One region of the Catenuloplanes niger genome, then DNA from elsewhere that is predicted to be linked to it. Evidence: riboswitches for the same ligand, from Rfam matches in the RefSeq annotation. Region 1 holds a riboswitch; the other holds the start of a gene.
The links. Region 1 has a riboswitch for S-adenosylmethionine ahead of J2S44_RS20950 (aminotransferase class V-fold PLP-dependent enzyme). Riboswitches for the same ligand answer to the same signal wherever they lie in the genome.
Positions count from the first base shown of each region.

Region 2: another riboswitch for S-adenosylmethionine. It lies ahead of J2S44_RS37450 (GNAT family N-acetyltransferase); the one in region 1 lies ahead of J2S44_RS20950 (aminotransferase class V-fold PLP-dependent enzyme).

Region 1 covers NZ_JAVDYC010000001.1:4,742,259-4,748,201, reverse strand. Annotated here, with positions in the region: gene J2S44_RS20965 (AI-2E family transporter) at 498-1,796, opposite strand; gene J2S44_RS20960 (GroES family chaperonin) at 1,802-2,128, shown strand; gene J2S44_RS20955 (PrsW family intramembrane metalloprotease) at 2,119-3,618, opposite strand; SAM riboswitch class IV at 3,684-3,803, shown strand; gene J2S44_RS20950 (aminotransferase class V-fold PLP-dependent enzyme) at 3,854-5,101, shown strand; gene J2S44_RS20945 (FUSC family protein) at 5,171-5,943, opposite strand, start outside.
Region 2 covers NZ_JAVDYC010000001.1:8,511,632-8,517,574, forward strand. Annotated here, with positions in the region: gene J2S44_RS37430 (FAD-dependent oxidoreductase) at 1-417, opposite strand, end outside; gene J2S44_RS37435 (TetR/AcrR family transcriptional regulator) at 414-953, opposite strand; gene J2S44_RS37440 (nucleoside/nucleotide kinase family protein) at 1,023-1,613, opposite strand; gene J2S44_RS37445 (hypothetical protein) at 1,877-3,076, shown strand; gene J2S44_RS37450 (GNAT family N-acetyltransferase) at 3,245-3,823, opposite strand; SAM riboswitch class IV at 3,836-3,951, opposite strand; gene J2S44_RS37455 (LysR family transcriptional regulator) at 4,132-4,989, opposite strand; gene J2S44_RS37460 (LLM class flavin-dependent oxidoreductase) at 5,064-5,943, shown strand, end outside.

The DNA.
Region 1 (5,943 bases):
ATAACCGGAAATCGACCGGTCCGGCCTCCCGTTATCGGCCCGGGCCCGGCTGACCCCGCAGCCCCGCGGCCCGGCGGCCCGCCGGGTTCCGGGACCGCCCGCCGGGTCCGGGACCGCCCGCCGGGTCCGGGACCGCCCGCCGGGTCCGGGACCGCCCGCCGGGCTCCGCCCGCGCGACGCGGGCGGCGTGCCGGGAGATGAGTCGCCGTGGGGACGGTGAGGTGGTGCGGTGACCAGCGGCGCGGTGTGGCCGGCCGGGTTCGCGGCGTGTGGGTGCTGGTGGCGGCGGCCGGTCTGGCTGTTGACGCTGGTCGGGGTGGTGTCGCTCGGGTCGTCGGAGCGGGTGCGGCGGGCGGGTGGGTGGGTGCGGCGGGGGCGCGCGGGACTCGGGGTTGATCTGCCGGGGGACCACGGAACGTGCAGGGAGGCCGCCCGCGGCCGACCGGTGCCCGCGGGAGCACTAGGGACGTGGGCGCGCCGGAAGCGGGAAGATCTGCTTAGAGGGTTTTGGGGTTGGCCACGATCGCGTCCGGTGGGACCTCGGGGCGGGTGCCGGCGGTGAGGCGGCGGACGCCGGTGTTGAGGACCGCGATCAGCGGGACGGCCACCAGTGCGCCGGTGATGCCGGCCAGGACCACGCCGGCGGCGATGCCGACGATGACGGCGAGCGGGTGGATGGCGACCGCGCGGCCCATGATCAGCGGCTGCAGGATGTGGCCCTCGACCTGCTGGACGCCGATCACCACGCCCAGGATGATCAGGGCGGTGACCCAGCCGCTGTCGACCAGTGCGACCAGGATCGCGACCGCGCCGGAGACGGTCGCACCGACGATCGGCACGAACGCGCCGAGGAAGACCAGCGCGGCCAGCGGGAACGGGAACGGGACGTCGAAGACGACCAGGAAGCATCCGATGCCGACCGCGTCGATGAACGCGACCAGGACCGTCGCGCGCACGTAGGAGACGAGCGTCTGCCAGGACGCCTCACCGGCGTCGGCCATCCGCCAGCGCGCGTTGACCGGGAAGAGCCGGACCACGAAGCGCCAGATCTTGCGGCCGTCGCGGAGGAAGAAGAACGTCGAGAACAGCACCAGCAGCGCGCCGGTGAAGAGCTCGAAGACGGTGGCCGCGGTGGAGACCGCGCCGGTGGTGAGCGCCTGGGTGTTCTGGTCCAGCCACTGCTGGCCGGTGGTGATCGCGGTGTCGAGCTGCTCGTCGTCGAGGCGGAGCGGCCCCTCGCGCAGCCAGTGCTGGATCTGCCGGATGCCCACCGTGGCGTTCCGGCTGAGCTGCGGCAGGCCGTCGACGAACTGGGTGACGACCATGGTGAGCGTGGCCGCGACCGCGCCCAGGCCGGCGACCAGGACCAGCGCGGTCGCCAGCGAACGTGGGAACCGCAGCCGGAGCAGCCAGCCGACCGCGGGGGTGAGCAGCGCGGAGAGCAGCAGCGCGATGGACAGCGGGATCACCACGATCCGGATCGTGGCGAAGAAGCTGAGCAGCACGTAGCCGATCACGCCGACCACGATCAGGCGCCAGGACCAGGCCGCGGCCAGCCGCAGCGCGTGCGGGACCTCGGCGTCGTCGCGGCTTATCGTCGACGTGTGGGTGATCTCGGGTGGTTCCTCGGGCGGGGGCGCCTCGACGACGGCCGGCGGCTCCGGCATCTGCGACTCGTACGCCCGGCGGAGGTTACGCCGGAGCTTGCTCAGTCGTCCCACACGCACCTCCCGACGGTAGCCCTTGATCACTCTCGCACCCGCGCGCCAGGCCCGGCGGGGTGCGGGTAGCGTCAACTGTCGTGAACGACGACGCCAAGCTGCCGATTCGGCTGCTGCACGACCGCGTCCTGGTCCGCCTCGACGGCGCCGAGGGCGAGCGCCGTTCCTCCGCCGGGATCGTGATCCCGGCCACCGCGTCGATGGGCCGGCGGTTGTCCTGGGCAACCGCGGTCGGCGTGGGGCCGAACGTGCGGTCCGTCGCGGCCGGCGACCGGGTGCTGTTCGACCCGGACGACCGGTCCGAGGTGGAGCTGCACGGCCGGGAGTACGTGCTGCTCCGCGAGCGGGACGTGCACGCGGTCGCGGCCGAGCGCGTCGAGTCCGACGGGACCGGCCTCTACCTGTAGTACGTGGTGATCGGGATCGGTACCACCGGCGAGGTGGGTGCCTCGATCGGCCGGCTCACCCCGTCCGGGAACGTGATGTGGTATCGCTCACCGTCCCAGCGCGCCGGCGGCGTCTGCGGGTCGCGGCCGACGAAGACCGCCCGTTCCGCCGTCACCTTGTCGAGCAGCGCCCGCTCCTCCGCCTCGGCCGTGGCCACGTGCTTGAACAGCCCGCGGTCCATGCCGTCGCGGAGCAGCGCGAGCTTGGTCGCGGTGAACTGGAAGTTGCGCATCGCGCGCAGCCCGGCGTCGCCGGCCACCCGCTTCGCCCAGCGACGGGCGGCGTGCCGGCGGCCGAGGCTGCTCAGCGTCGCGACCTCGGGCGGGGAGAGCCAGCCGGCCCGGACGTACGCCGGGAGCGCGCGCTCGGTGAGCCGCCCCTCCCAGCCGCGCAGCCAGATCGCGAAGCCGACCGTGCCGAAGAAGGCCGGGATCATCACGCCCAGGTATCCGTAGAGCAGCACGACCGTCTCACCGGTCGCGGCGACCAGCGACGGCAGCAGGTTCCAGGTGCCGTGGATCATCATGGCGACCAGCAGGCCGGCGATCGGCGCGAGCCAGCGGACCGGGCGCGCGGCGGTGCGGGCGGCGACGCCGAGCCCGATGCCGGCCATCGCGGTGAACAGCGGGTGCGCGAAGCCGGTGAACAGGATGCGCACGATGAAGATCAGCAGGAGCTGCTGGGCGCCGCTGGCCGGTCCGTACTGCTCGTTGCTGGCCGCGTAGCCGTGGCCGCCGAGGTAGAGGATGTTCTCCACCATCGCGAAGCCGATCGCGGACAGTCCGCAGTAGACGATGCCGTCGGTGATGCCGGACCACTCACGCCGCCGCCGCCAGAGCAGCAGCACCGGGCCGAGCGTCTTCATCGTCTCCTCGATGAACGGCGCCACCAGCACCGCCACCAGCGACTCGGACAGGCCCCAGCCCTCGAAGAGGTACGCCGACCACGAGTTCACCAGCAGCGCGGTGCCGGTCGCCACGAACGCGCCCCAGGCGAAGCAGAACGCGAGATAGCCGACCGGCTCCGGCTCGTACCGGTCGAGCCACATGAAGCAGCCGATCAGCACCGGCACCGGCAGCAGCGCCGCGGCCGTGCCGAGCAGCAGCCCGTCCACGCCGATGTTGAAGCCGAGGAAGACGGTCATCGCGATCGCGCAGCCGGCGATGAACACGATCATCGCGGCCAGGCCGACGAGCCGCCACCGCCGCTTCCGCCGCCCGGGGTCGGGCATCGCACCCGGCGGCATCCCGCCCGGCATCCCAGCGGTCGGCATCCCAGCGGTCGGCATCCCAGCGGCCGGCATCCCAGCGGCCGGGACGGCCGGCAGCCCGGCGGCCGGCGGCGAACCGGCCGGTGCGCCCGGCAGCCCGGTGGCCGGGCCGGCCGGCATCCCAGCGGCCGGGACGGCCGACGGTGGCGCGGACTGCGGCTGCGGTGACATCTCCGACATGGGGATCAGCGTATCCGTCGAAGGGCTTGCCACGATCACCTCGTTCATGGCTATCATTGCCGTCAGGTCACGAGCGCCAGCAGATAAGCCCCGGCTTGCTGGCCGGCAACCCTCGTCAGTTCGCGGTGGGGTGCCCCGGGTGATGACCAGGCCTGTGCGGCGGTCCGCACGGGCAAGCGCGGACCCCGTTCCCGACGGTGTGCTCGGGGTCCCTCGAGACCCCGGAGGTCGTCGCATGTCCACGATCACGCTGCCCGTCACCGCCACCACCGCCGCCGTCGAGCCGCACGTGCCGACCGTGCTCGGCGTGCCCGGCCAGATCAACCTCGACTACGCGGCCACCGCGCCGTGTGCCACCGCGGCCGCCGAGGCCGTGAACGCGATCCTGCCCTGGTACGCCAGCGTCCACCGGGGCGCCGGCGCGCTCTCCCAGCGCTGCACGCTCGCCTACGAGCGGGCCCGGCAGACCGTCGCGGACTTCCTCGGTGCGCGCGCCGAGGACCACGTGATCTTCACGCGGAACACCACGGACGCGCTGAACCTGCTGGCCTCGACGCTGCCCGCGGGCACCACCGTGGTCACGTTCGGCGGCGAGCACCACGCGAACCTGCTGCCCTGGCCCGGTCACCCGCTGCGGCTGCCGGTGCCGGCCTCCCCGGCCGAGGCGGTCCGCACGCTCAGCGCCGCGCTGGCCGAGCTGCGCCGGGGCGCGGACGCGCCGGAGCACATCCTGGTCGCCGTGACCGGCGCCAGCAACGTCACCGGCGAGGTCTGGCCGGTCGCGGAGCTGGCCCGGATCGCGCACCGGCACGGCGCCCGGATCGCGCTGGACGCCGCGCAGCTGGCCCCGCACCTGCCGGTGGACGTCGGCGCGCTGGACGTGGACTACGTGGCGATCTCCGGCCACAAGCTGTACGCGCCGTTCGGTGCCGGCGTGCTGGCCGGCCGCGGCGACTGGCTGGACGCGGCCGAGCCGTACCTGCGCGGCGGCGGCGCCACCGCCCGGGTCGGCGCCGGCACGCACGACGTGGTCTGGAACACCGGGCCGGCCCGGCACGAGGCCGGCACGCCGAACCTGCTGGGTGCGGTGGCGCTGGCCGCGGTCTGCGCGGCCCTGCAGGTCGCGGACCGGGACGCGCTGCGCCGGGACGAGGAGCGGCTGGTCGCACGGCTGCGCGCGGGCCTGGCGTCGATCCCGGGCGTGGTCGAGCTGCGCACGTTCGGCCCGGACGCGGAGCGGGTCGGGATCGTGTCGTTCGCGGTGGCCGGCCGGGACTCGTCCGACGTCGCGGCGGAGCTGGGCCGGGAGCACAACATCGGCGTACGGGACGGGCTGTTCTGCGCGCACCCGCTGGCCAAGCGGCTGCTCTCCGAGGCGTCCGCGCGGTCCGGCCTGACGCTCCCGCCGACCGCGCTGCGGGTCAGCGTCGGACTCGGCAGCACCGACGCGGACGTGGACGCGCTGATCGACGCGCTGCGCTGATCGACGCGCTGCGCTGACCCACCGCCGGTGATCCCCAGGCGTCCTCCGTGTCGCGGGACGGCGCCTGGATCACTGATCGCTGGGCAGGTCCGGAGCGTGCCGGCCGAACGCGCGGCGGACCAGCCGGATCGACTCCTCGTGCTCCACACCCGAGGCCCGGACCAGGTCCGTCGCGGTGGACCGCAGCTGCGCCACCACCACCGAGCCGGAGAAGCCGACGCCCTCCGCGTAGGCCAGGCCGGCCGCGGACGCGGCGCTGAGCGCGCGCCCCCGGGCGGCCTCCGCCTCCACGCCCAGCTCCAGTTCGGTGCGGAGCAGCTCGACCGCCTCGCCGAGCGCGGCCACGCCGGCCGCGAGCGTGCGCGGCACCGGCTCGCCGTCGTTCAGCATCGTGATGATCCGGCGGACCAGCACGCGGCTGTTGCGCAGCGCGTGCGCGACGTACTGCGCGCTGTCCAGGTACTGGGCGAGCGGCGCGCGGGCCCGCCAGCGCACCGGCGCCAGCGTGGCGTTCTCCCGGCCGGCCTTGATCGCCTCGTCCATCGTGCTCAGGTCGGTCTCGGCCGCGCGCAGCCGGTCCAGCACCTCGGCCGCGCGGTCCGGCTCACCGGCGGACAGCGCCGCGGCCGCGTCCCGCAGGCCGTGCGCGAGCACGTCCAGCGCCGGGCCGGCCGCGCGGACGACCACGGTGAGCGGGTTGATCGGCAGCAGCAGCGCCATGACGGCCAGGCCGACCGCGCCGCCGATCAGCGCGTCCCAGAACCTGCCCAGGTAGATGCCCTCGGTCGGCGGCGTGAGCGTGGCGACCAGCACCGCGGACGAACTGGCCTGCACGACCAGCG
Region 2 (5,943 bases), 3.8 Mb from region 1:
GGTCAGCTCCACGTCCACCCGGTCACCGCGCGGGACCGCGGCGGCGACGCTCACGCCGTACCGTGGCGGGGTTTTCTGGACGGTGCGGAGCGCGGACTCCAGGTCGCCGCGGAGCAGGCTGAGCACGCGGCCGCCGAGGACGCCGGTCATCGCGGCGTAGCGGAGACCGCCGGTGCGGCGGCCGGACGGGGAGAGGTGGACCAGTTCGTCGACCGGGCTCGCACGATCCGTCAACGTGGGGAGCAGGCCCATCCGTTCGGCCACGTCGTATCCGGAGCCGAAGAAGTCCATCAGGTAGCCCTCGCCGCGCGGACCGGGCGCGCGTTCGACGAGCGTGACCGTCCAGCCGTCGCGCGTCAGCCACCAGGCCAGCGTCAGCCCGGCGATGCCGGCGCCGCAGATCGTCGCGCGCCTCACCGGATCAGCTCCAGCAGCGTGTCCTCGACGCCGGTCAGGTCGAGCGCGGGGTCGAGCGCGCGATGCAGGCCGAGCGCGTCGAGTGTGGCGGTGAGCACGGTCGCGACCGGGGCCGCGCGATCGCCGAGGCCGTGGCCGGCGAGCCAGCCGGCCAGGTCGGCGCGGAGCGCGGCGAGCACGGCCGCGACGTCCGCGCGCAGCACCGGGTCGCGGGTGGAGCGCAGGAAGACCTCGCCGATCAGGATCGCGCCGGGACCGTCGGCCGGCCCGTCGGTGACCGCGCGGATCATCAGGCGTACGCCGTCGCGGGGGCCGGGCGAGGCGGCCAGGCCGGCGCGGAGACCGGCGGTGAGCGCGGCCAGCGCGGGTGCGACCGACTCGCGCAGCAGCGCGTCGACGGAGGTGAAGTGGTAGTGCACGGCCCCGCCGGGCACGCCGGCCCGCTGCGCGACCAGGCGGGTGCTGACCCCGCCCCAGCCGGTTTCGACGACCAGCTCGGCGGCGGCGCGCAACAGCCGGGCGCGGGTCTGGTTCACGCCGGTCCTCCTCCCGCACGAATTTGGGCGATCGCCCAAATCATCGCGCGGAACCCGGCTCGCCGCAAGTCAGCCGAGGTCGCCGGCGTTGTCGACGATCACGTCCGCGTTCGCCCGGACCTCCTCGGCCGCATAGAACGCCTCCTCCTGGCGCGCCCAGCGGTCCCAGTGCGGGGCGTAGCTCTCGCCGTCGCGCGCCAGCGCCCGCCGCTTGCGTTCCGCGTCCGGAACCTCGATCCAGACCAGGCCGCTGCGGTACGCCGAGAGCGCGCGAGCCCCGCAGCCCACTCCCTCGACGACCAGGTCGGAGCCGGCCGTCAGCGGCTCCCAGTCCCGGTAGGCGCCGGCGGCCCAGTCCCAGCGGCGCCACCGGGCCGGCCGCCCGGCGGCGAGCGGCGCGAGGATCCACTCGCGCAGCACCCGGACGCCGCCGAGCAGCCCGTCCCAGCCCGGGTAGAGGTCGTCCATCCGGACCAGTGGCGCCGCCAGCTCGGCCGCGAGCGCCGTGGCCAGCCCGGTCTTCCCGGCCCCGGACCGGCCCTCGACCGCCACCACCCGGGTGCGGCCGGCGGCCGCCGGCAGCGTCCGCGCCCAGGCGGCGAGCCGCGCCGCGTGCGTGCCCGCCGGGCCGGTCGTCATCGCGGCCCGCGGAATCGGCACGGGGTGCTGGACATGCGCATGCGGTCGGCCTCCTCGGCGGTCGTCCGGCCGGATCGCGGCCGGTCGTGGCGGTGGTCCGGGAGGGCGCGGCGGCCGGAACGGTGCCGATGCGGGCCGCTCCCCACGCCACGATGATCGATCATGGCGCCGTCCCGGCGGCGTCCGCCCCGCCGGAGCGGTCCGCCCCGGGTGGCGGACCGGTGTGCGCCGGGCGACTGGTGAGCGTGAAATACAATCATGTCGGCCGATGTCAGGGGGTGGGCGTGACAGCACAGGCAGCACCGTGGTGGAAACAGGTCGACGACGCGGCGCAGCTGATCACCTCGGCGGTGAACGCCGCGGCGGCCCGGGCCGGCCGGGACGGCACCTACTCCCCGCCCCGCGGGTCGCCGCCGCCCCGCCGCCGGCGTCGCGCGGCGTCGTTGCGGCACCTGGCCGAGGTGATCCGCGCACACCGGCTGGCGCCCGGCCGGGCCGTCGACAAGGACGGCGTGGCCGGCGTGCTGGCCGGCGACCTGCGGTACCTCACCGATCCGGTGACGGTCGTCGCGGTCGCCAAGGCCTCGCACCTCATCGCCGCCGTGCCGTTCGGCGCGGACGACGCGCAACGGCTGACGGTGGCGGTCGACTACCTGAACGCGCTGCTGGCGGCCGCGCACGAGGCCGACCGGCGGGCACCGGACCGGTTGCCGGTCCCGCGCCCGGCCGCGGCCCTCGTCGCGCGCGACGCCGGCGGCCGGCGCACCGTGGTGACGGCGAACGCGGCCGCTCCGGGCCCGGCGGCGCCCGGAGCACCCGGCGGGCCGTCGTGGTGGCGGCGCCTGCGGCCCGGCCCGGCGTGGATGGCCCTGGCGGCGATCTTCGCGACCGGTGTCATCGTCGGCGTGACCGGCTCCCGCCTCGCCGACCCGCGGGCCGGCGCGGCCGAGATCCCGGCGGGTACGCCGGACCGCACCGGCCCGGCGAACGTGCCGGACCCGGCCGACCCGGTCTGCCTGCCGTCCGGCGCGGCGCGGCCGTCCGGTGCGATGGTGATGGGGCCGGCCGGCAGCCCGGACACGGTGTCGCCGAACTGGTGGCCGAACAAGCCCGCCCTGGACCTGGCGCCCACCGACACCGGGTTCGTGGCCAGCGTGCCCGCGGACTCGCTCGCACCGTCCGACCTGATCGGCATCCGCAGCGGCATCACCATCATCAAGGGCCATCGGTACCGGTTCGACTTCACCGTGCAGAGCGACCGCCGGGAGGAGATCCTGCTGCGCATCCAGGACGAGGACCCGCCGGCGTACCGGGAGTCGCTGATGGAGAGCGTGCCGGTCGGGCCCACGCCCTGCCGGCTGAGCTACACCTTCACCGCGGCGGCGACCAGCCGGGCGAGCGGCGAGGTCACGTTCCAGCTCGGCGGCAAGGGCGCCTACCGCGTCACGGTCGAGGACGCGGTCCTCCTCGATCTCAGCGGCTGACCACCCGCGCTCCGCCGCGTTCCGGCCGGCAGTCGGGCCGCCGCCGGCCCGCGTCCGGCTGCGCGAGGCGGCTGTGCGAGGCCCGCCGCGTGTGGCGTCGTTGCGGGAGGCCGGCTGCGGGTGGTCCAGCGAGGCCGGCCGCGTGTGGATCCGGCTGCGCGGGCCGGCTCACGCGCCGGGTGCCGCCAGGGTGGACGCGTCCGGCCAGGCCATCCGGAACTTGGCCGGCGTGCCGACGAGCCGGGACGGGCCCGCACCGGCCGCGGTGACCGGGTGGCGACCCTCGTTCTGCGCGCCGAGCGCCAGGTAGAAGCGCTGCGCCGCCACGTTCTGCTCCAGCACCCACAGATGGAGGCGATCCGTGGCCGCCCGCCGGACCACCGCCCGTGCGGCCTCGGCCAGCAGTCGCCGGCCGATGCCGGCGCGGTGCAGATCGTGGGACACGTGCAGGTTGTCGACCAGGCTGCCCCAGACCGGATCGTGGTCGAGGACGACGTGGGCGAAGCCGGCGATCGGTTCGGCCTCGCCGCGGCAGGCGATGATCGTCTCGGTGCCGGCCGGGTCGGCGAGCCGCGCAGACCAGACGGCCTGCCGCTCCGCGACCAGTTCACCGTCCAGATAGGAGTCGGCGTAGGCGCCGCGGTAGTGGCGTCGCCAGCTGTCCGCGTGCAGCGCGCCGATCGACGCGGCGTCGTCGGCGGTGCCGGGGCGGAGGGCGATCCGCGGGCGGGAGGTGCTGGTCGGCACGGTGGCCTCCGGTCGCGGTGGTTGCCCGGCACGACCGTGCCGGACCGGGTCATCGCCCGGGGCATCCCGGCCGCGAGACGGAGGGTTGCCGGCCGGCGAGCCGGGGCTTCGCGCCGGCGCTCATGACCTGCCGCGCCAGACTACCAACCGCATCCACCGAGGCCGGCCCACACCGCGCTCCGGCCACCGACAGCGGCAGCACCGGCCCACGTCCGGCGTGCCGGTTCGTGGCGCGGTCGCGCTGCTGGCAGAACGCGCCCGGCCGGTCGATCGGCCGGCCACGGCCGTGTGGCGTGCGGGGCGGCGGCTCAGTCGGTGAAGGCCGTGACGAACGAGGACACGCATGACGCGGGGGTGGCGTGCGAGGTGACGACGTACCCGGCGATGGTGACCGGTGGGTCCAGTGGCACCTGCCGGATCCGCGCCGACCGGGCCCCGGTGGCCCGCTCGGCCGGCAGCACCGTCCAGGCGCGGGGGTCGTCGCCGACCGCGAACAGCACGTGCACCGGGTCTCCGGCCGGCGGCCGGGACGGGGTGACCGGCAGCGCGGCCACGATCGCGTCGAACAGCGACGGATCGTGCCGGCGGTCCGGCAGGAGCAGCCCGTCCGGGTCGAGGTCCCGGACGTCGACACCGGTCCGCCCGGCCGCCGGGTGTTCCCGGGCCACGATCGCGTGCAGCGGGTCCGACCAGGTGTGCACGACGGCCGTACCGGCCGGGGAGGTGGTGCCCCGCACCAGCGCCAGGTCGAGTTCGCCGTCGCGGACCGCGTCCAGCCGCGCCGGTTCCGGCAGGTCGATCAGCACCGGCTCGGCCGGCCGCGGCCCGTCGCGCAGCCGGGTGAGCACCCGGTCGAGCCGGTCGGTGACGCACGACTCGACGCCGATCCGCAGCGTCGCGGCCCGCTCGCCGGCCACCACCCGCACCCGGGCGGCCGCGGCCAGCGTCTCCCGGGCGGCGTCGAGAACGCGCCGACCGGCCGGGGTGAGCGTGACCCGCCGGGACGTGCGGTCGAGCAGTTGCACGCCGAGTTCGCGTTCCAGCCGGGCGATCTGCTGACTGACCGCGGGTTGCACGATGTGCAGCCGCTCGGCCGCGCGCCCGAAGTGCAGCTCCTCGGCGACGGTCACGAAGTAGCGCAACGCCTTCAGTTCCACCCACCTCATCTATCACAAAAAGTGATCGCTGCGGAGCGAGGTCGGCCATCGATTCCGCGGGCGCGAGCCGCTGGGATGGTCGTATGCGCATCGGAACCGCCCTTCTGTACGCCGCGACGCCCGCCGACACGGTGGCCGCCGCGGCCGACGCCGCCCGGCGCGGCCTGGACAGCTTCTGGACCAACCAGATGGCCGGTGGCTGGGACCCGCTCACGCTGCTGGCCGGGCTCCGCGAGCGTCCCGCCGAGATCGGCACCGCGGTCGTGCTCACCTACCCGCGGCACCCGGTGACCATGGCGTCGGAGGCGCTCACGCTGCAGGCCGCCGGCGGTGGCCTGACGCTCGGCGTCGGCCCCGGCCACGCCTGGTACGTCGAGCACGCGCTCGGCCTGCCCTACACGTCGCCGCTGCGGCACACCCGGGAGTACCTGACGGCGCTCCGCCCGCTGCTGCACGGCGAGCCGGCCCGGCTGACCGGTGAGTTCGTCACGGTCGACACCGCGCTCGACATCAGCGCGCCCGCGCCGCCGGTGCTGCTGGCCGCGCTCGGCCCGAAGATGCTCCGTGTCGCCCACGACCTGGCCGACGGCGTCGTCGCGACCTGGGTCACGCCGGAGATCGTCGCCGAGCGCCTGGTGCCCAGCCAGCCGCCCGGCGCCCGGATCGTGGTCAGCCTGGTCACGGTGCTGACCACCGACCCGGACGCGGCCCGCGAACGGATCGCCCGTGACTTCGGCGCCGCCGGTGAGCTGCCGGCCTACGCCGCCTCGCTGCGCCGGGCCGGTCTGACCGGCATCGCCGACACCGTGGCCGTGGGCGACGAGTCCGTGATCGCGGCCGCCGTCGACCGGCTCCGCGACGCCGGCGCCACCGACGTCGTGCTCATCCCGTCCGGCGACCCGGCCGCCCGCGCCCGCACCCTCGACGTCGTGACCAGGTCACATTCCTCCGCCGGTACGTCGT